3 regions of the Ketobacter nezhaii genome follow, and region 3 is predicted to be linked to each of the others. Evidence: predicted binding sites of a transcription regulator. Region 3 holds the regulator's gene; each other region holds the start of a gene.

Region 1 (7,453 bases), on a different contig from region 3:
CTCAGGTCCGCATCGCCACCGAAACGGATTCGAGCTTTATCAAACTCGTTTAACTCTATCACTTTGCCATACAGGTCACGGCTATCAACAGCGTATCGTCGTCGCCCGAAAAACCCATGAAACGGATCCGGGGTTGTGAAATCACTGATATTCAACACTCCGACATCGACCGCAGCCAGCGTCACATAGCCATTGGCGAAGGGCTTTCCGGACGCATCAGTCACAACCACCTGACTTTCCAGCATTGCATCCGGTCTGGTTTTATCCGGTGCGTCTATTCGGACTTGTAATGCCCGCGGGCTCCGATCCAACGGCAGATGCAGCAAGCCGAAAGCTCTGTTTGGCGTGATCTGTTGCTTGCGGCTCGCCCCCCTCAGCACGACTGCTGAAATATAAAGATTATGTTGATTCCAGGCTGCATCGATGGGAATGTCGATACTGGTTTGGGTTTCCTTCAGAGTGACACGCTTAATCCATAAAGGCTGATCGGATTCCACCATAATAATGGCGTCGCCGGCATGGGGACTGTTGATGCTTAATTTTGCCGTCTCCCCTGCTTTATACGCTTCCTTATCCAGGGCCAGGGTTACCGCATCCGGTCGCATAGAGCGATCAGACTGTTGATTTTCCTGCCAGCGGGAGTACCAGTCGGCACCGGCCTGAAAGCGGACACTGGTAACCATCTTGGTTACCGGGTCTGTTACTACTAAACGATAGCGCCCCCAATCCACGTTAAATTGTACCTGGTTGTTTTCGTTTGCTCTCAGGTCAATATTTTTTGCGGCGACAACGTATTCTTTCTCCGTATACTCATAATGCCAGCCGTTATTATCATCGTACGACCAGAAATACTGCCGATCTTCCCGAACCAGATTGGCCTGCACCTGCCCGGATGGTAACTGCTTACCACTTGAATCCACTCTAATTACATCAAAGGTCACCTCGGAATTGGCATCCGGATTTTTTTCACCAAAAGAAGGCCTCACGCCCAGCATGGGCTCCTTGGGCCAGACCTGCGCCCGGTAACTACGAACTACGGGACGCCCGCCGCTTTCATACAAACTGCTGATGAGTTGAACCTGCAAAGGGGATTTGGCTTTTTCCCAACGGCGCCCGATATCCACGATGACATTGCCCTCGTCATCCAGAAATTGATCTGCAAGTTCAAATTTTTTATCGTTGATATTATCCAGCTCATTACCGAACAGAAAGCCCTTGTACTTATCCATTGGTTGCCGCAATAAACCAATCTGTACACGATTGCTGAGCCGATTCCCTGCTGCCGGTGCACCATATAAATACATGCCGTTCAGGGGAATACGGACAGCCTCCTGACTGTTAAATACCAATGGCGTCTGTTTTCCCTGATTAAACTGCAGAACCAATCGCTCCGGAAGAAATTCTTCCACTTTAAAACGATGATGTACCACTCCGGATGCCAGATTACTAATATCAAAAGTCCAATTGCCGGTGGCACTGTTACCGGGCAAAGTAAATTGATATTGGTAAAAACCCAAGTCTTGGGACACCAAAATGGCTTGCTGTACCACCTGTCCATCGGGTGTATGGATGCGCACATTCAGGTTTTGTTTTTGCGTTAACCGGCCGTCGCCATCCCGTAGCAAAATATTGAAATCCACGGTCTCACCTGGGCGATATAAATCTCGGGGTGTATAAACAAACGCTTCCTGCGGCAACTGCGGACGCTTACCCAAATCAAATTCCGACAAGTCCAGAGCCGGTCCTGTAAGCTCCAACACAGCGGTATGTTTGTTGTTGTGCGCCACCAGCAAACGAGCCTCTTTATTTTTAGCCGTAAACTGTACATCTCCCTGGGGCGAGGTTTTTCGTTCCTGAATCACATTGCCTTTATCATCCAACAATTGCACCGTTAAACCTTTTATCGGTTTCGCGGTGGTCAATGAGGACGCCATTATCCACAACTCATTGCCATAGTCCCTAGCCTGTAAACCAATATCCGTCACCACAAAATGCGTACTGCTTTGCTGGTAATCGTAACTGCCGGGAATCTCCATCACCGCCACATACAAACCCGGTTGCGCCAGTTCATCGATCCCCTCTACATCAATGGATTGGGTGGTCAGGGTATTGGCCGGCGGGTCCAGCACAAAGCGACCGCTATAAACCAACTCCCCCCAACTACTCAGTTGAGAAAACCCGCGAAAGCGATGATGGTAACTGTTTTGAATACTGGAAAAATACAGGTTCATTTTTTGCGGATTGATACGGTGGAAATGGATATCCACTTCTTTCACATTGATCACACTTACCGGAATGCCGCTGCTTAATCCAGCCGGCAATACACTGCCTTTGGATGCAAAACTGACGCTGGGATTGATATTGCGGGTTTTAATTTTCTGGCTGGTCGATAGCTCTAGCGTGGCGCCGGTCAATCCCGGCAGACCCCGGTGCACAGATACCTCGTATTGTGTTTTGGGTTGGGTAGCAGTGAAGTACGCCATCTTCTTATCATCCGAGGTGACCCAGGCACCGTCCACCACCCGACCGTTATCCGTGTTAACCGAAAAGAAAGGTTGTAAGTCCTGCTCCGTATCCAGCGGCACCGACAGGGTTACCGCCAGCATATTTCGTCCTTTCCACTCCCGTTCCGACACGTCCAGCACCCGCAACCCAGTATCGGCATAACGAGCGTTCAGGCTCGCGACACTCTGTATTGCTTGACCGTTCGGCTCAGCATCGCCCGACGGCGCAGTTTCAACCCCAGTAGGTGCCGGTGAGCTGGCCCGGCCGGCCTGTTCCGGCTCTGAACAAGCGCTCATTATGACCAGCAGCAGTGTCAGTAACATTCGATTTATCGGCACGGTAAAGCTCCACAGAAATTGAATTCTGGGCTCACTATACCCTAACGATGACAGCGAATTATGATGAATTATAACGGTCGCAGGACAGTTTATGACGCCCTGAAGAAGGCATTTTTTGCACCAATATAGCGCCCAAACAACCCTAAAGTTCTCTTGTGGTGCGAAAATCAAATGGATACACACCATAATCGGCAGCTAAAATCCTCTACAGCATTTTTCATCTCATTGATTTTTATAATTTTTAAGGGGATCACCTTCGCTACCGCCCCACAACCACCCGCCAAGCTCTAAAATGGTGCAATATTTGCTTGTTTGGCTAACGAATACGAGGCACAGAAACCTCGATAATTGACGTGGCAACCGCCGGGTGTCCGTTGCACATTACGATGTTCTTGATTGTTGCGCTTGAACAAATTGACTGAATCACTAATAGGGGAAGTACTTTGAACACACTTAATCTCGACAGCATTAATTCCGCTGTTGAAACAATGATGAACGGTGCCAACACCATGTTCATCTTGCTGGGAGCAATCATGGTTTTGGCCATGCACGCCGGATTCGCATTCCTGGAGGTGGGCACCGTTCGCCATAAAAACCAGGTTAATGCGCTCGTTAAAATCATGACCGATTTTGGTATATCCACTCTGGCTTATTTCTTTATTGGTTATCAGGTGGCCTATGGCGTCGATTTCTTTGCGGGTGCTGCTGAACTGACCCAAAATAACGGCTATGAACTGGTTAAGTTTTTTTTCCTCCTGACCTTTGCTGCTGCAATTCCGGCGATTGTGTCCGGCGGCATTGCTGAACGGGCCCGGTTTTATCCCATGCTGCTATCGTCAGCGCTCATCGTTGCCGTTGTATACCCCTTCTTCGAGGGCTTGATCTGGAACGGCAACTATGGCTTCCAAGCATGGTTGGAAGAACAATTCGGCGCAGGCTTTCATGACTTTGCCGGATCCGTAGTAGTGCATGGGGTCGGCGGCTGGATTGCGTTCGCGGCAGTTGCGTTACTGGGTTCGCGTAAGGGCCGCTATCGGGATGGAAAGGTCATGGCTTTTGCCCCTTCGAATATACCCTTTTTAGCGCTAGGGGCCTGGATTCTGACAGTAGGCTGGTTCGGTTTTAACGTGATGTCGGCCCAAACCCTGGACGGTATTTCCGGGCTAGTGGCTGTTAATAGCCTGATGGCCATGGTCGGCGGTACCGTTGTGGCGTTGGTGGTCGGGCGCAACGATCCGGGCTTTATTCATAACGGCCCGTTGGCCGGCTTGGTGGCCGTGTGTGCGGGATCGGATCTGATGCATCCGATCGGTTCCCTGATTGTGGGTGGCGTAGCTGGCGGTTTGTTTGTATTTGTCTTCACTACCGCCCAAAACAAATTTCCCAAGTTTGATGATGTATTGGGTGTCTGGCCGCTACACGGCCTTTGCGGTGCCTGGGGCGGTATTGCTGCTGGCATCTTCGGGGCTGAAGGGATGGGAGGCTTAGGCGGGGTGAGCTTGGTATCGCAACTCATCGGTACCGCGGCTGGCATCGCGATTGCGCTGATTGGTGGTTTTATCATATACGGTGTTGTAAAAGCCGTAATTGGCTTGCGACTGGATGAAGAAGCTGAGTTCATCGGTGCTGATTTAGCCATTCATAAGATCGGCTCAACCAGCGAAGAGTAAGCCGAAAAATCCTCTTTTCCACCCCCGGTGACCACACTGCCCGGGGGGGGTTATTTTCCTGCAAAAGTCTCTTGCTGCAACCTCAATACTGTATATAATTACAGTATTCCATGTTATTGAGTGTACGACATGTCTGCGGCCAAAGCGAACCTGAACCAGTTATTACAGCACCCCGCCATCTGGCGTGCCGCTGATACAGCGCGTTCACGGCAGTACCGGCAACAACAAACCGACACCCTGCCCAGCGGCTTTAGCGCTCTGGATCAGGCGCTTCCCGCAGGCGGTCTTCCAACCGATAATGTCGCTGAAATCCTCTGCCCTCATTGGGGCTGCGGCGAAACGGAACTGCTCTCCTCAGCACTGGCCCTGCTCAGTCAGCAATCACGCTGGCTGGTGTGGGTCAACCCGCCCTGGCTGCCCTATGCTCCGGCATTGCAGCAGCAGGGCATCCAATTAGAAAACACCCTGGTAGTGCACTGCCGGGATGATCAATCCATTTTATGGGCCATGGAGCAATGCCTCAGCTCAGGTGCCTGCAGCGCGGTGCAAGGCTGGCCCGGCAACCCCTTGCCAAAGCAAATCCGGCGGCTGCAACTGGCGGCACAAAAAGGTCGGAGCCTGGGTCTGTTAATGCGCCCGGACAGCCACCTGCAACAACCCTCACCGGCTCCGCTGCGCTTGCAAATGGGCCCCCTGCAACAACACCTCCAAGTACGCGTAGTGAAATGCAAAGGACATTGGGGCAGCGATTGGTTAGCACTGAACTGACATGTTATGGGCTTGTTTACACTTTCCGGCACTGGCTCTGAACCTGGTGGAACAAGGGCTCCCCCGGCCGCAGCCTTCGGTGGTGGAAATCACCCGCAAAAACCAGCGGCTGGTGCTGCATGCCAACTCGTTGGCATTGCAGGCCGGTGTAATCCCAGGCATGACTATCCCCACCGCTCAAGGCCTGGTGAATGAACTGCATTGTCAGGTCTATGATCAACGCGCGGAAAGTAAAGCCCTGCAACAACTGGCTAACTGGGCCTATGAATTCACCCCTCATATCCAGACCCACGGTAGCCATAGTCTGCTGCTGGAAGTCAGCCATTCACTGAAACTGTTTCAAGGGCAACACGCTCTGGCGCAACGTCTATTACAGCGTCTTCCCCCTGGATTTGAACCTTTCGCCTTAACCTTTTGCGAAACCCCCATGGCTGCTCTGCTGTTTGCCCAGGCTCACGAAGGCTGCAACCGGGCGCTTTTTTTTTCGCTGCAGGATTTACCCGACTACGATGTGCAATGGCTGAGTATTCCCGCAGCGCAAAAAGCGCTGCTCTATAGCATGGGGCTGAAAACCCTGAGCCAGTTAACAGAACTACCTCGGGATACTCTATCGAAGCGGTTTGGTATTGAGTTCAGCGGCTACCTGAACCGCTTACTGGGACAGCAGGCAGACCCTCTGCCAAATTGGGTTTTACCGGAACAATTCAGTGCGGAACTGGAATTTGTGCAAGAAATCGAAAGCAGCCAGGCTTTACTGTTTCCGATCCGGCACCTGCTCAGCCGGCTGGAACACTACCTGACCGCACGTCAACTCAGCCTCAACCATCTATTGTTTTCTCTGGCATTGCGCAACCGGTCCCGGCAATCCTGGCACATGCACTTTGCCGCGCCGGTACATCGTCTGTCCGATATGTTGCCATTGGTGCAATTAAAGCTGGAAAACCTGAAACTGCAGGCGCCGGTGCTCAACCTGCAACTGAGCGCACAGCAATTTCTGCCCTTGAACACCACTCAAGGCGATTTATTCAGCCAGCACCAGAACAACGGCGTTAGTCGTTATCAGTTAGTGGATCGCCTCAAGGCACGATTAGGCGATAAACAGGTACACGGTCTGGGCATGGTAGCCGACCACCGGCCGGAATACAGTTGGTCCAGCGCCACTCCTGGCCAGGGTGAAGTCTTGCAGCACCCTGCAGAACAGCGCCCGTTCTGGCTATTGACGCACCCGCAAAAACTGCGCAGTAAAAAAGGACTGCCTCTATATGACCATCCCCTGCAGCTGTTAAAAGGGCCGGAGCGGATTGAAACCGGCTGGTGGGACAACAAGCCGATCAACCGGGACTACTTTATTGCCCTCCACGGCAACGGGCAACGCTTTTGGGTGTATCGGGATCGCGATAATCAACACTGGTTTTTACACGGTATCTTTTCTGCTTAATCGCTACAGAAAAATGCAAAATAAGCACAATACCCTTAGCAACACCGGATTCAACAACTTAGCCGTACCAAGCTACATTTCACAACAAGTTATTACTTTGAATGCTAAGCGGGACCGGTTAGCTTGAACTAGACTAAAGACATCTACTAATAAATATAAAAAAAATGTCATTAACCAAACCTTCCTGGTTGCGCTATTGGTCCGTTAAGAAAAACCTTAGCGCACTCAATGAGCACAGCTCCGGTACATTTTATCTTATCAACGGATTGCGCTTTTTCGGCTTTGTCTGGATTCTGGTTGCGCATACGGTGTTTGTGTACGCACTTTACAATGGGAAAAGCGTATTCTTTCAGGCGCTGGACGATGCCCCCTTTTACCTGTACTGGATCTGGAATGCCGATAAAGCAGTAGATCTGTTCTTCGTGGTCAGCGGCTTTTTGATCAGCGTTATTCTACTCAAGGAATTAAACAAAAGCGGCGATATTCGACTGAAACGTTTCTACTTCCGGCGTTATCTCAGGCTTACTCCGGTGTACGCATTAATCGTCATGATTTTTTGGGCAAGCAAAGCCAATAACTATGAGTGGGCCTGGACTAACCTGCTGTATGTTAATAATTTTCTCTCGCCTGATAAAATGGCCCTGCAATGGACCTGGACGCTGGCCGTAGAAGAGCAATTCTATTTATTACTGCCGCTGATTTTGCTGTTTATTCACAAAACACCACAACGCTCT
Region 2 (7,453 bases), on a different contig from region 3:
GACAGGCGTCATCCCCAATCACGAGCTGGCCCTGAACAGCGGCTTGCCCTGTGAAAAAGGCATACTGGTCAACGATGTGCTGCAAACCTATGACCCGGCAATCTATTCCGTAGGGGAATGCATTCAACACCGGGGGGCCGTGTTCGGACTGGTGGCACCCACTTACGAGCAGGCCAAGGTGTGCGCCAACCACCTGGCTGAATTCGGTATTGCCCGTTACATTCAACAGGCGCAGGCAACCAAACTCAAAATAACCGGCATCAACGCGTTTTCTGCCGGCGATTTTCTGGGTGATGACGACGCTGAATTCATTACCTTGCACGATCGCGCCTTGAACCATTACAAAAAACTGGTCATCTCCAATGACCGCCTGATCGGTGCTGTGCTTTACGGCGATACCCAGGATGGCGCCTGGCTGTTTGATCTGATTCAACAAAAAGCGCATATTCACTCACTGCGCGATCAGTTAATCTTTGGAAAAGACTTTTGCACCCTAGAGACTAAACTGGCGGCATTACCGGAAGCTGCCTAGCGCTTGCTGTGAGTTTCTAAGCATTAAGGCTCTAAAATGGAGAGATCTTCCATCCTGAATAAAACGACCTGTCCTTATTGTGGTGTCGGCTGCGGTATTGAAATCGCCACCGACGAGCAGGGCAAAACCACGGTGCGCGGCGACACAGACCACCCCGCAAACTTTGGAAAATTGTGCTCAAAAGGTTCAACCCTGGCACATACCCTGGTGGAAGAAGGCCGCTTGCTGCACCCTAAAATCAATGGGCTGCGCGCAAGCTGGGATCAGGCTACGCAGTTTATTGGCCGCCAATTCCAACAGATTCTTGACCAGCACGGTCCCGGCTCCGTAGCCTTTTATGTTTCCGGGCAACTGTTAACGGAAGACTATTACGTTGCCAATAAATTAATGAAGGGGTTTCTCGGCAGCGCCAACATCGACACCAACTCACGGCTCTGTATGTCATCTGCGGTAGCCGCGCACAAGCGGGCCTTCGGAGAGGATGCTGTTCCGGGTTGCTACGAAGATCTGGAACTGGCGGATCTGATGATCCTGACCGGATCCAACACCGCCTGGTGTCACCCGATTTTATTCCAGCGCATCAAAGCGGCGAAAGAACAACGCCCAAAGATGAAAGTGGTGGTGATTGACCCCAGAAAAACCGCCAGCTGTGAAATTGCCGACCTGCATTTACCGATCAAGCCGGGCATGGACGTTAAACTGTTTAATGGCCTACTCCACTATCTGGCAGAACATCACAAACTGGACACAACCTATATCGCCGACCACAGCGACGGTATTCATGACACTCTGACTTATGCGCGCCAGGATGCAGCGGACCTGGACCAGGTCGCTACTGCTTGTGACCTGCCAGTACAGGATATTGCCACCTTTTATCATTGGTTCGCCCAACACGATCGTACAGTGACCTGCTTTTCCCAGGGTATCAACCAATCCAGCCAGGGCACGGACAAAGGCAACGCCATTATCAATTGCCACATTGCGACCGGCCGCATCGGCAAACCCGGCGCAACCCCCTTTTCCCTTACCGGTCAGCCCAATGCCATGGGCGGGCGCGAAGTGGGCGGCCTTTCTAACCAGTTGGCCGCGCACATGGAATTCAACGCCTCAGACCTGAAGCGGGTCAAACACTTCTGGAAAGCACCGAACATGGCCACCCACGCCGGACTAAAAGCAGTTGACCTGTTTGATGCCATAGAGCGAGGCGGTGTTAAGGCAATCTGGATTATGGGCACCAACCCGGTGGTCAGCCTACCCGATGCCGACCAGGTGAAACGGGCACTGCAAAAAGCGCAACTGGTCGTGGTATCGGACTGTATCGAACACACCGATACCAGCGCCTTCGCCCAGGTTCTATTGCCTGCTGCAGGGTGGGGCGAAAAAGACGGCACGGTCACCAATTCAGAGCGTCGCATCTCCCGCCAGCGGGGGGTACTGACGAGCGCGGGGGAAGCTCGCCAGGACTGGCGTATCCTCACCGATGTTGCTCGCGCCATGGGCTACTCGTCTCAATTTCCCTATCAAACCGCGGGCGACGTATTTCGCGAGCACGCAGCACTGACCGGGTTGGCCAACAACGGCAAACGCCAACTGGATATCAGCGAACTGGAAACCCTCAGCGACGCCGAATACGACTCATTGCAGCCTATCCAATGGCCGGTAATGGACGACATGGGCAGCGACAGACTGTACGGCAACGGTCGTTTCAGCACCCAGAATAAGAGAGCGCAATTGGTTCCCGTCCGCAGCAAGCCCACTGCCCATTTACTCACTCAGCAATGGCCACTGGCGCTCAACACGGGCCGCGTGCGCGACCAGTGGCACACCATGACCCGAACCGCACTGGCGCCGCCTCTAACCGCACACAAAGCCGAACCCTACGTAGAACTCCACCCGGACACCGCGCGCATCTACGGCATTCAACCACACAGCTTTGTGAAAGTGAGCAGCCAATGGGGCAGCGTCACGCTGAAAGCCGACATTACCGACAGCATCCGTCCAGGCGACGTGTTCGTGCCCATGCACTGGAACGATCAATGGTCCCGCAACAGCCGCATTGGCGCGGTAGTCAACCCAGCTGTCGATGCCATTTCCGGACAACCGGAATCCAAACACACGCCCTGCCTTATTGAACCCTGGCAACCCCAATGGACCGGCTTTCTGTTTTCACGCAAGAACCGGGCGGTGCCGGAAAGCCACTATGCGGCGAAAGTGCGCGGCGAGTTTTTTTACCGCTACGAACTCGCCGGGACCCAGCCCGTGCACAACTGGCATGATGTGCTGGAGCAACTGAACCTGAGCGAAGACAATCTCTCCTTACTGTACGAAGACCCCCACAGCAAAAGTTATCGCTGCGCCTGGACCGATGAAGCCGGAATTCAAGCTTGTGTTTTTATCGGTCCGGCAGACTCTTCCACCATTCGCGACGCCGATCGTGGCTGGCTATCGTCCCTGTTTGCAAAAGCCGAACTGTCGCCATTGGAGCGCAAGGCGCTGCTGTCCGGCAAAAGCCCCGCCGGAGTAGAGGACTGTGGCCGCACGGTGTGCGCTTGTTTCGGAGTCGGCGAAAAGACCATCCGCAAAGCCATAAAGGAAAACAACTTGACCAACGCAGCAGAAGTGGGCCAACTATTAAAGGCTGGCACTAACTGCGGATCCTGCGTAGCGGAGATCAAGGGGTTCCTCTGATTTAGTTGAACCCTGAAATGCACTAGAGCAGTCCAGCCAGCAGCCGATAGCACCATTCCCTGACAATCGGGGTCAATCTGCTTAATTATTTTTCAACCTGGACCGAGCAACACAGAGCAAATTTTTGCTCCACAATAAAACACAACTGCACCACCTACGCATCATAAGTGCGCTTTTTAAAATGCACCACTCCGTCATGGCAGCCTCATTCTGGTGCCTTGCATGGTGCACTGCGCACCCCGCTGCAGCATTTTGATTGAAAAAGCCGGTTTTTACGGGGTTTTCCGCTCTTTTTCACCCACTCCCACAAATTATTCACTGTTGGCACGTTAGCTGCTTTTACTGATTCGAGAGTTAATACCATCGGGCCAGGCCGGGAGTATCGCCCCGGTTATGAGTAACCAGTCGGTCGCTAGAGTGGAGTCAGTCGTGAGCAAGCAAAAATTAGTCGTTATCGGTAACGGCATGGTAGGCCAAAAATTTCTGGAACAGTTCACCGCAAAAGAGCAGGCGTCCGGTTTCGACATTATCACGTTCTGCGAAGAGTCACGGGTCGCCTACGACCGCGTGCAACTCTCTTCCTATTTTTCCGGGAAAACCGCAGACGATTTATCCCTGGTTGAAGAAGGCTTTTTTGAAAAAACAGGCGTTCAGATCCGAATGGGTGATAAAGCGGTTTCCATAGACCGCAACAATAAGGAAGTGACTTCCGCCAACGGCGAGATTATTTCCTATGACAAGCTCGTGCTGGCCACGGGTTCCTATCCGTTTGTTCCTCCTATTCCAGGCAAGGATCGCCCCGAATGTTTGGTTTACAGAACCATCGAAGACCTGGAAGCCATAGAAGCTGCTGCGGCCAAAAGCCGGGTGGGTGTGGTCGTCGGGGGCGGTCTGCTTGGTCTTGAAGCTGCAAAGGCACTGAAAGACCTGGGATTGGAAACTCACGTTATTGAATTTGCACCGCGCCTGATGGCCGTTCAAATTGACGAAGGCGGCGGCGCTATGCTGCGCAGCATGATTGAAGAGCTGGGCGTGCGCGTGCACACCGGCAAAAATACCAAGGTCATCGAAGACGGCGAAACCTGTGCGCTGAAAATGGAGTTCGCAGACGGCAGCCACCTTGAAACCGATATGATTCTGTTCTCTGCCGGAATTCGCCCGCAGGACGAATTAGCCCGCTCCAGCGGTTTGGCCATGGGCGAGCGCGGCGGTATTACCGTCAATAACTTTTGCCAGACTTCCGACGAAGACGTGTTCGCCATCGGTGAATGCGCACTGTGGAATAACCGCATTTTCGGTCTGGTAGCGCCCGGCTATCAAATGGCGCAGGTTGCGGCAGACACCATTTGCGGAGACAACGCATCGGAGTTCACTGGTGCCGACATGAGCACCAAACTGAAGCTAATGGGAGTCGACGTTGCCAGTATCGGTGACGCCCATGGCATGACCAAGGGCGCACAAAGCTACTCCATCACCGACGAGCGCAATAAGGTATACAAAAAAATTGTCGTCAGTGAGGACGGCAAGTTTATGCTCGGCGCAGTGTTGGTCGGTGACGCCGAAGACTACGGAAATCTGCTGCAGTTAATGCTCAACGAGATGGAGTTGCCGGAATACCCTGACACCTTGATTCTGCCCTTACGTGACGGCGCCGAGAAACCCTCAATGGGCGTGGATAAACTGCCGGACACTGCTCAAATTTGTTCCTGCAATAACGTCTCCAAGGGCGATATCTGTGGTGCGGTACAAAGTGGCATTACCGAACTCGGCGCCCTCAAATCCGCCACTAAAGCGGCGACCAGTTGCGGCGGCTGTGCAGCCCTGGTCGGGCAAGTTCTTAATTCCGAACTGACCAAATTGGGCATCGAAGTGAAAAAGGATTTGTGCGAACACTTCCCTTATTCACGGCAGGAACTGTATCACCTGGTGCGTGTGGACGGCATTCGCTCTTTTGAAGAGTTGATCAGCAAGCACGGGAAAGGCAAAGGCTGTGATATCTGCAAGCCGACCACCGCATCGATTCTGGCCTCCTGTTGGAATGATCACATCCTGGAAAACCAGCACGCCGGACTGCAGGACACCAATGATTACTTTATGGCGAACATGCAGAAGGACGGCACCTATTCTGTTGTACCGCGCGTACCCGGCGGTGAAATCACCCCTGACGGTCTGATTGCCATCGGCGAAATAGGCAAAAAGTACGACCTCTACACCAAAATTACCGGCGGCCAGCGCATCGACTTATTTGGTGCCCAGGTGCACGAGCTGCCACTGATCTGGAAAGAATTAATCGACGCAGGCTTTGAAAGCGGGCACGCCTACGGCAAGTCCATGCGCACTGTAAAAAGCTGCGTTGGCTCCACCTGGTGTCGTTACGGTGTGCAGGACAGTGTCGGCATGGCCATCGAAATAGAAAAGCGATATCGCGGCATCCGTTCTCCCCACAAATTCAAACTGGCTGTTTCCGGCTGCACTCGCGAGTGCGCGGAAGCACAGAGTAAAGACGTCGGTGTCATTGCCACGGAAAACGGCTGGAACCTGTATTTATGTGGTAACGGGGGCATGAAACCCCGCCATGCCGATCTGTTTGCATCGGACCTGGACGACGAAACCCTGATTAAATACATCGACCGTTTCCTGATGTTCTACATTAAAACCGCAGACCGCCTGCAGCGGACTTCGGTATGGATGGACAACCTGGAAGGCGGCCTGGATTACCTGCGTGATGTTGTGATGAACGATTCACTGGGCATCGGCGATGAGCTGGAAGCTCAGATGGCTCACCTGGTTGACACGTACCAGTGTGAATGGAAAACCACCGTGGAAAACCCTCAGAAACTAAAACGCTTCAATCACTTCGTTAATACCGATGAGAAGGACAGCAATGTGGTCTTCGTGAAAGAGCGCGGGCAGATCCGCCCCGCTACCAATGAAGAAAAGTTAATCAAAACCGTTGCTGTCTGACATCAGAGTTAAGGAGATCACCATGAACGCCAATGCCGCAATAGTGGAAAGCAATGAAAACTGGGTACCGGTCTGTGATTTTGCGGACTTACTCGCCAACGTCGGTGTGTGTGCCAAAATAGCGGACAGACAAGTGGCCATTTTTAAAGTAACAGATCAGGGCAAAGAAGACCTGTACGCCATCGACAACCATGACCCATTCAGCAATGCCAATGTGCTATCCCGGGGCATTGTGGGAGATCTGAAAGGACGCAACGTGGTTGCCTCTCCGATATACAAACAGCATTTTGATCTCAGCACCGGCGAATGCCTGGAAGAGGAAGTCTCCATTCCGGTCTACCAGGTACGTGATAACCGTGGAAAAATAGAAGTGCTGCTCGGGGGCTAGCCTCCTTCAGCATTAACAGGATCAGGATGCAGGTGATTGGCCTTACCTGCACTTGATACGTTTCAATTCTTGCCGATTGAAACGTTGCTAAACTGCAGCTCCTTGTGAGCTGGCTCCAGGCTGGCTAGCAGCATTCGTCGACTCGCGGAACGCGATTCTACGGTGGGAATATGCGATACCGAACTCCCCTTTATACCCTTGAAGGTAGTTCCCATTTGCTGTGACGCCAGCCGCTTTTGCCAAAGCCCGATCAGCTGCGGTAGCGATACTGGCGCATACCCGGTCAAATCGGACTATTGGTCTTTTTTACCGGCAGATCGATCTCCTCAAGCGCACTCAAGTCGGCGTCCTGTGCGCTGCTATTGTCCGCAATGTGGTGCACCATAAAGCTGAATTCATCACACCACTGCACGACATAATGCTCAGGCTCTGAAATCAGTTTGTAGTAATAACGATCCATCGCATCGCGGCAGGTATGGAAGCTGCCTTGCAATAAAACGTCATCCTTCCCCACAACAAACTCCCTGACCAGCTGGTAGGTGCCATTGCGTGTAGCCTGGGGGCTCTGCTTACGACGAATCCGGCAATTAAATACCCTGACTTTTTTCATATGCTTATCCTCCATAAAAAAACCGTTTTTTAGTGCAACTGGTTTTTTAGACGGTGATGCGACGCCGGGAGTCACAGAGATAAGCCGAAGTGGTATTTTTACCGGTTTTGAGCGTAACCAAATACAGATAAAGGGCTTTTTTGATTAAATAATAGCCGAAAGATCACCCAAAAGTACTCCATTTGGACAGTTTCACGCGCAGTGCGCCATGTAATGACCATGCACCTCAAAACTAAATTCGTTAAGCCAATAGACGGAATAGCGTTTTTCC
Region 3 (9,632 bases):
TCACTGCTTTGTCGTTGAATTTGGCTTTAAAATCTTCGAAAGAACCAAATGCACTTTTGATCGCTTCTGCAATGGCACCAGTCGGCTCACCGCCACCATTGGGGCTAAGGCTGTTCCAGTAAAAAGTGTGATTCCAGATTTGTGCTGCATTGTTAAAAACGCCGCCGGAGGAAGACTTGATGATCTCTTCCAGGCTTTTGCCTTCGTATTCAGTTCCGGGAACCAGGCCATTTAGTTTATCGACATAAGTCTGGTGATGTTTGCCGTAATGATACTCCAGGGTTTCAGCGGAAATGGTCGGTGCCAATGCGTCTTTTGCGTACGGTAATTCTGGCAAAGTGAAAGCCATGTGATGTCCCCTCATTTGGTTAACAACGATGTGAGCCTGCGGACAGGCCCGATTCTCTCTCTACAATAGAGGCCACACTCTAGCAGATTTGCGCTTCGTTTGTCAGTTGGCCTATCACCTTAGAGATTTGATTTTACTAATCAATCCATAGAATTTAACTATGAGTGCAACGAGCTAGGTGTAGTAGATCGTTGCCAAGCCAAGAAACGAACAAAATCCGACCACGTCGGTGATTGTGGTGAGGATCACACTGCCGGACAGGGCCGGATCGATCCCGATTTTCTGTAAGATCATCGGTAGCGATGCGCCGGCTAATGCCGCTACCACCATATTAATGATCATGGCCGTGCTGAGCACTGCCCCCAGCATCATATCGTCGAACCAGATCGTGGCCACTACTCCCACCACGACGGACCAGGTGACGCCATTCAGAAAGCCCACCGCCATTTCTTTGGTCAACAGCCAGCGGGCGTTGGCCGAACCGACATGCCCCAACGCCATACCGCGGATCACCAGGGTGAGGGTCTGGCTGCCGGCGATGCCACCCATACTGGCGACAATGGGCATCAAAACCGCCAGCGCGACGACTTTCTCCAGCGTGCCTTCAAAGAGACCGATGACCCAGGACGCGAGAAAGGCGGTCAGCAAATTTATTCCCAGCCAGATGGCGCGACGGCGGGCGGTTTTTAAAACAGGTGCAAACGTGTCTTCATACTCATCCATCCCCGCCATACTCATGAAGGAGTGGTCTGCACCTTCCAGAATAACGTCAACAACGTCATCGATGGTGATCCGGCCCAAGAGCACGCCATTGTCATCGACCACCGGAGCCGTTACCCAATCTTCCCGTTCAAACATGGCCGCCACTTCTTTTGCCGGGGTTACGGCGGTTATTGCTTTGGCTTCATCCATGGCTTCGCGAACCAGCATGCCGGGATCTTTGATCAATAACTTGGTTAATGGCAATAAACCAACGAACTGACCGGCGCGGTTGACGACATGCAGATTGTCGGTGGTATCCGGCAGAGTTTCGTGCCTGCGTAAATAACGTAAAACAACATCGAGGGTGATGTCCGGCCGGATGGTGATAATGTCGATGTTCATCAAGCCGCCGGCGGTGTCGTCGGCGTAAGACAAAATAGTTTCGATTCTGTGGCGATTCTGATCGTCGAGCGATTCGAGAATCCGTCGCATTACTGTTTTCGGAAGTTCCTGCAACAGATCGGCGAAATCATCGGTATCGAAACCTTCTACGGCACTGATAATATCTTCTGTATTTCGGTGTCGCAGGAAATAGGCTGCGATCTCTTCGTTAAGATACTGAAGTATTTCCCCTTCATCATCTTTATCAATGAGCTGCCACAGCAAATTCCGCTCCCGCGGTGGAGAGGATTCGATGAGCTTGGCGATTTCTGCCGGAGACATACCCCGTAACATGCGTCGGACATCATCAAACGTACCGCTTTCAAGGGCGTCCAGAAAGGTGTGAAGATGATCTTGAATTTCAAGGCTGGAATGATTTATCGCCATTGATCATCTCCTGTGGTGGAATAGGGGGCCTGCTCTTTTTACAAGTCTAGTGTGACAATTCAAGAATCGTTAGGTTTGCAGTGGGGGTGCGGCGACATTCTAATGAATGCCCGGTGAATTGACCAGCATCGGAATGTGCCTTGGCGTTACTGGTCGAATTATTCGGCTTCGTCGAAACGGTTGTTGATCAGTGATTCAATGTCTGACAGGGCGTCTTCGGCGTCTTTGCCGGATACCTGAACTTTGAGTTCGCTGCCTTTGCTGGCCGCCAGCATGAGCACCGACATAATACTTTTAGCATCGGCTTCCTGACCGTTGCGGTTAAGCGTAATGCGGCTTTCATAGCGGGAGGCCGTGGCGACCAGTTTTGATGCTGCTCTGGCGTGCAGTCCCAATTTGTTGATGATCGTTATCTTTTTTTCCAGGTCCATACTAAATTACCGCACTTGATCCAGCTCAAACACACCCAGATAAATGTTAAAGGCTTGCAGACGAAATAAGTGACTGGGCCAATGGGTTTTGTTACAAAAAGCCGGATTAGGGCTCAACGTCCGGGGTCGCAATCGGGTGGAAACATTTAGCGTAGTGATAGGCTTTACCCAGAGGATTAAACCAGCTTATAACTCCCTGTGTCTAGCCTGCACATTAGGGAAATCTGGTTTGAATTGTTCGGTTAGTTTTTCGGTAATGTAAACCGAGCGGTGCTGTCCACCGGTACAACCGATAGCAATGGTCATGTAGCTGCGGTTGTTGGCAACAAATCGTGGTAACCACGCAACGAGAAAAGCGCTGATATCGTCCAGCATTTCCTGAACCTGCTCATGCCCCTGCAGAAAGGTTTGGACGTCCGGATCGCGCCCGGTTTGGCTGCGCAAATTAGGAATCCAGTGGGGGTTGGGTAGACAGCGGACATCAAATACCAGGTCTGCATCACCCGGAACGCCGTTCTTAAAGCCGAAGGATTGAAACAGCAAGGCCATGCCTTCGTTACCTGCACCGACCCGTTTTTTTATCAGGTCACGTAGCTCGTGAAGGTTGAGCTTGCTGGTATTGATAATCAGGCTGGCACTGGAAGCGACCGGATGCAGCATATCGCGTTCGCGCTCGATAGCTTCATTGAGCGTATTGGTATCGTTACTGATGGGGTGCCGGCGGCGGGTTTCACTGAAACGCTTTACTAAAACAGAGTCCATCGCGTCCAGATAAATCACTTCGCTGTCGATGCCCTCCGCGCTGAGGTCACGTAAAACATTGGGCAACATTTCAAGTTGTGTGACGCTGTTGCGGGCATCGATACCGATAGCCACTTCTTTAATTTGTGGGGATTTGCGGGAGGACAGTTCGACGATCAGGTCCCGCAATAAAGTCACGGGAAGATTATCCACACAGTAATAACCAATATCCTCCAGTACGTGTAATGCAGTGGTTTTTCCGGAGCCGGAGCGACCACTGATTACCACTAGTTTCATACCGGCGTTACCAGAGCATCGTAAATAGACTGTGAGGAATGCGCGGTACGAATTTCACGGCGTCGGCTGTCATCATTAAACAAGGTGGCGATTTTGGAGAGTAAATTCAGATGCTCATCATGGGCATCTTCGGGTACCAGCAGAAAAAAAAGCATATCCACCGGCTCCCGGTCGACGGAGTCAAAATCAACACCGGACTCCAGTTTGATGAATGCGCCGATGGCGTTGTTGCAGTGGCTCGCCCGGCAATGGGGAATGGCTATACCTTTTCCCAATCCTGTGCTGCCCAGTTTTTCTCGTGAAATTAATTTGTCGAATAATTCGTTCGGGTCCAGCTCGGGGCACTGCTGGGCGATTAGCCCGGCAGCGGTTTCCAGAACTTTCTTTTTACTTCCGCCGGAGACGTCTTCAAAGACTCTTTGCGGGTTAATAATTTCAGCCAGTTCCATATTTAAGTCTTTATTCCAGGTTAAAGAATTACCAACTTTTCATCTTTTCCTTATGCTTGACCACCTGACGATCAAGTTTATCTGTCAGCATGTCTATGGCCGCGTACATATCTTCAGATTCGGCGTTGGCAAACAAATCAGCACCTTTCACGTGAATTCGCGCTTCTGCTTTTTGTCGGTTTTTTTCCACACTGAGTATGGCTTGGATGCTAGTAATGTCGTCGGTATGGCGCTCGAGTTTCTGCATTTTATCGGATACGTAGTCTTTCAATGAATCCGTTACGTCTACGTGATGTCCGCTGATGTTAATTTGCATAGGCCACTCCTTTATCGTGGTTAGATTTTACTACAACCGTATGAACTGAACTCACCTAGTTGCGGCTTTTCCCGTTGCATCCGGTTTCGGACTAAGCGGTGTTTCGTCGAAACATCGCTTGGAAAACCTGTAAACTTCGACACGCGGTCAGACCAATCGTTTCCTTTCGTTGGAGGGCGGAATCATCATGGCCTCACGGTATTTCGCTATGGTGCGCCGTGCTACCTTAATATCCTGTTCTTCCAGTATGTTGGCAATTTTGCTATCACTCAACGGTTTTTTGGGGTTTTCGGCTGCAATCAGTTTCTTGATAATAGCGCGGATTGCTGTGGACGAGCATTCACCGCCGGAATTCGTGCTCAAATGGCTGGAGAAAAAGTATTTCAGCTCGAAAATACCCCGGGGGGTATGCATAAACTTTTGCGTGGTCACACGGGAAATCGTTGATTCATGCATGCCCACGGCTTCGGCAATGTCGTGTAGCACTAGCGGCTTCATGGCTTCTTCGCCTTGCTCCAGGAAGCCGATCTGATGTTCCACTATTTTGGTGGATACCTTGAGCAATGTTTCGTTGCGGCTCTGTAAGCTTTTGATAAACCAGCGGGCTTCCTGCAGATTGTTTTTAAGGAAGGTGTTATCGCTGCTGTTATCGGCTCGTTGTATCAGGGAGGCATAGTTGCCGTTGACCCTGAGCCGGGGAGTGGCATCGGGGTTGAGTTCCACCCGCCAGCGTCCTTTGTCCTTGCTGACAATAACATCGGGAATGACGTATTGCGTATCATCGGTTTCGATGCTGCTGCCAGGATAGGGGTTGAGTGACTGAATCAGGGAGATCGCTGATTTCAACCGCGCCTCAGACAGCTTCCCTTTGCGCATGATGGTTGCAAAGTCCCTGGAGCCGAGGGTTTCCAGGTAAGTATCAACCACCAGGATGGCGTCATCCCGGGAGGGCTCGGATTTGTCCATTTGCTTCAGCTGGATTAACAGGCATTCACGTAGGTCCCGCGCGGCCACACCCGGGGGATCAAACTGTTGGATACGGTGTAACACGGCGACAACTTCTTCCAGCGATATCGGCTGGCCTTCGTCGTCTTCGTCCGGTTGCAAGACAATGCCCAGGTTGTCGAGTTCTTCCTGCTGTAAGCGGATCAGGTCGGATATAACGTCTTTTTGTGCCAGCACGCTTTCCCTGATATCTTCAACGGATTGCGTCAGGTAGCCTTTGTTGTCTACAGCTTCTATTACCGCCATTGCTATCATCTGGTCAACATCGGACATGGTAGTCAGATTGAGTTGCCACATTAGTGAATCGTAGATGGATTCCGGTGCGCTGTTTCGGCTTTCATAGTCAAAATCATCGTCGTCTCCACCACTGCCGCTGCTGCCGCTGAGGGTGGAGCCCGAACTGTCGTACATGGTATCCCAGTCGCTGTCGACAGGAAGCTCATCTGATATTTGTTTACCTTCGAGATCGACGGATGCGTCTTCAGCGGATTGAGTGCTGTTTTCGCTTTTGACTTCGCTCGCCTGGGTGAAATCCGGCACGCTGTCGGATTCAGCCAGGTTGTCGGTTTTCTCTGTCTTGTTATCGGTCTCAGTATTGCTGTTGTCGTCACCGGATTCTTCGACGTCCAGCAGTGGGTTGGCTTCCAGTGCTTCTTGGATTTCTGCCTGAAGGTCAAGAGTAGACAATTGCAGCAAGCGGATAGCCTGCTGCAATTGCGGCGTCATGGTAAGGTGTTGACCAATTTTTAGCTGTAAAGTTGGCTTCATTGATACCCGTTTCGACTTCTATCAACTGCTTGAACGATGAAAAGCCACCATCCAATGCGCTTTCACCCGGATTCTGCTATCAATCATTATTGCTATAAATATCAATTGCTTAGCTGGATTGCACTGTAGGTCCTTCTAACTAATTGTAAGAGGTGTCGCGCAGCAAAGCAATTTACATGCCTGAAAATGCTTAGAACATTTACATCTGAAATTGATTTCCCAGATAAACCTCTCTGACTTTTTGGTTTTGAAGAATGAGAGAGGGCTCTCCCTCGGCAATAATATGTCCTTCACTCACTATGAACGCATTCTCACAAATATCCAGAGTGTCACGCACGTTATGGTCTGTTATCAGGACCCCGAGACCACGATCCCTCAATTGGCTTATGATCTGTTTGATATCCGCCACGGAAATGGGGTCAACACCGGCGAAGGGCTCGTCCAACAGAATAAAAGCCGGGTCGGTTGCTAGTGCTCGGGCAATTTCAACACGGCGTCTTTCTCCACCGGATAATGACATGCCCAGAGAGTCGGCGATATGGCCAATGTGGAATTCTTTTAATAGCTGATCGAGCTTTTGTTTTCGTTCCGCTCGGGACAAATCCTTGCGGGTTTCCAGAATAGCCATGATGTTTTCTTTTACTTTAAGCCGCCGGAAAATGGAGGCTTCCTGAGGCAGATAGCCGATGCCTTTCGACGCTCTGCCGTGCATGGGTAGATGTGTGATTTCGGTGTCGTCTATTACGATGCGCCCTTTGTCTTGCGGCACGATACCGATAATCATATAAAAGCAGGTGGTTTTTCCGGCCCCATTTGGACCTAGCAAACCAACAATTTGTCCACTTTCTATTGAGATCGAAACATCTTCGACTACGGCACGGCCTTTGTAACTTTTTGCCAGATTGGATGCGGTTAATCTACTCATTACTTTATTTCTTTTCCGGTGTTGGTTCGGCTGCAGCAGGTAATATCATTTCAACGCGACGCTTTATATCACCGGGTTTGTGGTCTTTGGTTTCGCCTTGCGCCTGCAAACGCTGGCTTTGAATTTCGTAAAGAATTTCCTCCCCGCGGAAAATATTATCTTCCTGGACAATGGATGCGCTTCTTTTTAGCAGTAATTTTTGATCGATCACCATGTAATCAATGCGTTTTGCTTTGGCAATCACTTCCGATTGGTTGGGTTCGGGCACCTGGGAAAAGAGGGCCGGCGCACCGTCTGCCATGACCTTATCCACTTTACCTTCAATGGTCTGGATGCTTAATTTATCCGCGACTATTTTGAGGGTACCCTGAATCAGGACAACGCTGCCGGTGTAGACAGCCATGCCACTTTTCTCATCAATCAGTGCTGTGTCAGCAACGATCTTTAGCGGTTTATTGCGGTCACTGTCCAGTGCCATTGCGGGAGCGGATAGCCACAGGCAAAGTAGGCACAGAAGACGGTTAAGATTTATCTGGTTCATAAATGCTGGTTACTTTTTCTCTTAAGGTAATGCGGTTGGTGTTCAGATCTGCTTCCAATCCGGTTGCTTCAATGTAAATACCACTTTGCCGGATGATAACGCGGTCGTCGGTGGTGGCGAAGGACTCTTTCGGTTTCAACAGCAGCGTCTCTGTTTCCAGGGTGGGGGCTTCTTTAAGCCCTTTTTCCGCAAAATTGATTTGTTTAATTACGACATTGCCGGTGAGGTGCAGTTCTTCACCTTCGTTATCTGAAACGGCCTCGGCGGAACTGGTTTGCCAGGTTGCGACCGTTTCCTGAAATAAGGTGATATCAGGGCGGATCATTAAGTTGCGGTCAGTCGCAAGATACTGGAGCATCGATTCCGCCCTGAGCTCGTATTCCTTGTTCCCGTCCTGGTCGAAATTGTCCTGCTTCACCGTGATGGCGGTAAGGTCGGGCAGGTCAACGTCGGAACTGATGACATCTTGCGGCGCGAACCACGCGTCCCATTTGTGATAGGTGTAGAGCGCGAGTACTGCAAGCGTAAGCAGGGTATTAAAAATAAAAATTTGCTGGCGGTTTTTCATGATTTAGGATCAGAACTATCGAGCAAGAAGCGTTGCTGTACCGCATCCAGGTGACCTTGAGCTGACATCAACCACTCACAAAGCTCTCTGACCGCACCTTCGCCCCCGTTCTTCTCTGTGATGATGTCTGCATGCTGGCGTATGATGGGCAATGCATCTGCCACGGTGACGCCAATACCGGCAAATTGTATCGCAGCTAGGTCTGGCAGATCGTCCCCCATATAGGCCACTTGTTCTGCTGTCAGGTTCAGCTCAGATAGCAGCTCTGCCAAAGCGCGTCGCTTGTCCTCTCGGCCTTGTATGACGTTGTCAATTTTCAGGTCTTTGGCTCGGCGGAGCACCAGTTCAGATGTGCGTCCGGTAATGATGGCGACTTCAACGCCGGTCTCGCGCAACAGGTTTAAACCCAGACCGTCCTTCACGTTGAAGGCTTTTATCTCATCGCCGAGACTAGTGAAATAGAGCCTGCCATCGGTCATCACGCCATCGACATCGAACGCAACCAACTTTATTTTCCGTGCTTTGCTTTGTAATTCTTCAGTCATTATGGTCTCGGGTAAAAACTCCGTTCACATTACCCCTGCACGCAGCAGGTCATGCATATTCAGTGCGCCGATCGGGGTGCCGCTTTTATCCACGACCATCAGTGCGGTGATTTTGCTTTTGTCCATCATGTTCAGCGCTTCCACAGCCAGAATGTGGGGGCTGATGGTTTTAGGGTTCGCGGTCATCACTTTTTCAATACTGGTGGTTTTTGTGTTCAACCCCTGATCCAGCATCCGGCGTAAGTCACCGTCAGTAAATACGCCGATCAACTTATTATTGTGATCGACGATGCCGGTCATGCCGAGCCCTTTGCTACTCATTTCAAGCAGTGCATCGCTGATGGTCACTGCTTTCGCAACCAGCGGGATTTTATCACCGCTGTGCATAATGTTTTCCACTAATAGTAGTAGGCGTCTTCCCAGACTTCCGCCGGGGTGAGAAAGTGCAAAATCGTCAGCGGTAAATCCCCGGGCTTCCAGCAGCGCTACTGCGATGGCATCGCCCATCACCAGGGTAGCGGTAGTGCTGGCTGTGGGGGCCAGTCCAAGCGGACAGGCTTCTTCTTTAACACTGATATCAAGATGGACATCGGCCTGGGTTGCAAGCGGTGATTGGTTGTCGCCTGCCATACTGATGAGCGGGGCGCCTTTGCGCTTTATCAACGGTACGATATTGACAATTTCTTCGGTTTTACCCGAGTTAGAAATGGCGATCACTACATCTTCGCCGGTAATCATGCCCAGGTCGCCGTGACTGGCTTCACCCGGATGAACAAAAAAAGACGGGGTGCCTGTGCTGGCCAGTGTTGCCGCAATTTTGTTGCCGATATGGCCGGACTTCCCCATTCCTGTGATGATGACCCGGCCTTTGCATTGCATCAGAATCTCGCAGGCATTTTGAAAATTCTTATCGATCCTGGCCAGAAGTGCATGGGTGGCGGCTGTCTCAATTTCTATAACCCTGCGACCGGATTGAATAAACTCGTCGCCGTCTTGTCTGGTATTCATTTCAGCAATCGCCTTAAATTCGAAGTTTCAATGTGGCACAGTGTAAACCAAATCAAGCCGAGGCCGTAATGGTCTGTTGATAGAGTATCGCCAGATAGGCTAAATAGGCTGCCAGTAGAATGCCGCCCTTGATTCTGGAGAGCTGCCTTGCTTTTCTTG

Evidence for each region. Region 3 encodes sigma-54, which starts transcription at its own class of promoters, with help from an activator protein. Its sites were predicted from a motif close to ANTGGCATNNANNTTGCTNT; they were not measured.
Region 1: FT643_RS20150 (ammonium transporter) is a predicted target of sigma-54. The motif match lies at 3,135-3,154, and genes of this name have one in related genera.
Region 2: nirB (nitrite reductase large subunit NirB) is a predicted target of sigma-54. The motif match lies at 3,541-3,560, and genes of this name have one in related genera.

The regions. Positions count from the first base shown of each region.
Region 1 is NZ_VRKW01000016.1:69,458-76,910, reverse strand. It holds gene FT643_RS20155 (alpha-2-macroglobulin family protein) at 1-2,843, opposite strand, end outside; gene FT643_RS20150 (ammonium transporter) at 3,332-4,513, shown strand; gene imuA (translesion DNA synthesis-associated protein ImuA) at 4,643-5,281, shown strand; gene FT643_RS20140 (Y-family DNA polymerase) at 5,283-6,719, shown strand; gene FT643_RS20135 (acyltransferase family protein) at 6,884-7,453, shown strand, end outside.
Region 2 is NZ_VRKW01000002.1:31,099-38,551, forward strand. It holds gene FT643_RS04170 (NAD(P)/FAD-dependent oxidoreductase) at 1-532, shown strand, start outside; gene FT643_RS04175 (nitrate reductase) at 569-3,220, shown strand; gene nirB (nitrite reductase large subunit NirB) at 3,614-6,184, shown strand; gene nirD (nitrite reductase small subunit NirD) at 6,207-6,572, shown strand; gene FT643_RS04190 (hypothetical protein) at 6,856-7,182, opposite strand; gene FT643_RS04195 (hypothetical protein) at 7,375-7,453, opposite strand, start outside.
Region 3 is NZ_VRKW01000001.1:855,820-865,451, reverse strand. It holds gene sodB (superoxide dismutase [Fe]) at 1-349, opposite strand, end outside; gene mgtE (magnesium transporter) at 524-1,879, opposite strand; gene FT643_RS03755 (HPr family phosphocarrier protein) at 2,038-2,310, opposite strand; gene rapZ (RNase adapter RapZ) at 2,497-3,348, opposite strand; gene ptsN (PTS IIA-like nitrogen regulatory protein PtsN) at 3,345-3,797, opposite strand; gene hpf (ribosome hibernation-promoting factor, HPF/YfiA family) at 3,826-4,113, opposite strand; gene FT643_RS03735 (RNA polymerase factor sigma-54) at 4,261-5,886, opposite strand; gene lptB (LPS export ABC transporter ATP-binding protein) at 6,086-6,811, opposite strand; gene lptA (lipopolysaccharide transport periplasmic protein LptA) at 6,816-7,352, opposite strand; gene lptC (LPS export ABC transporter periplasmic protein LptC) at 7,333-7,920, opposite strand; gene FT643_RS03715 (KdsC family phosphatase) at 7,917-8,465, opposite strand; gene FT643_RS03710 (KpsF/GutQ family sugar-phosphate isomerase) at 8,490-9,473, opposite strand; gene FT643_RS03705 (calcium/sodium antiporter) at 9,526-9,632, opposite strand, start outside.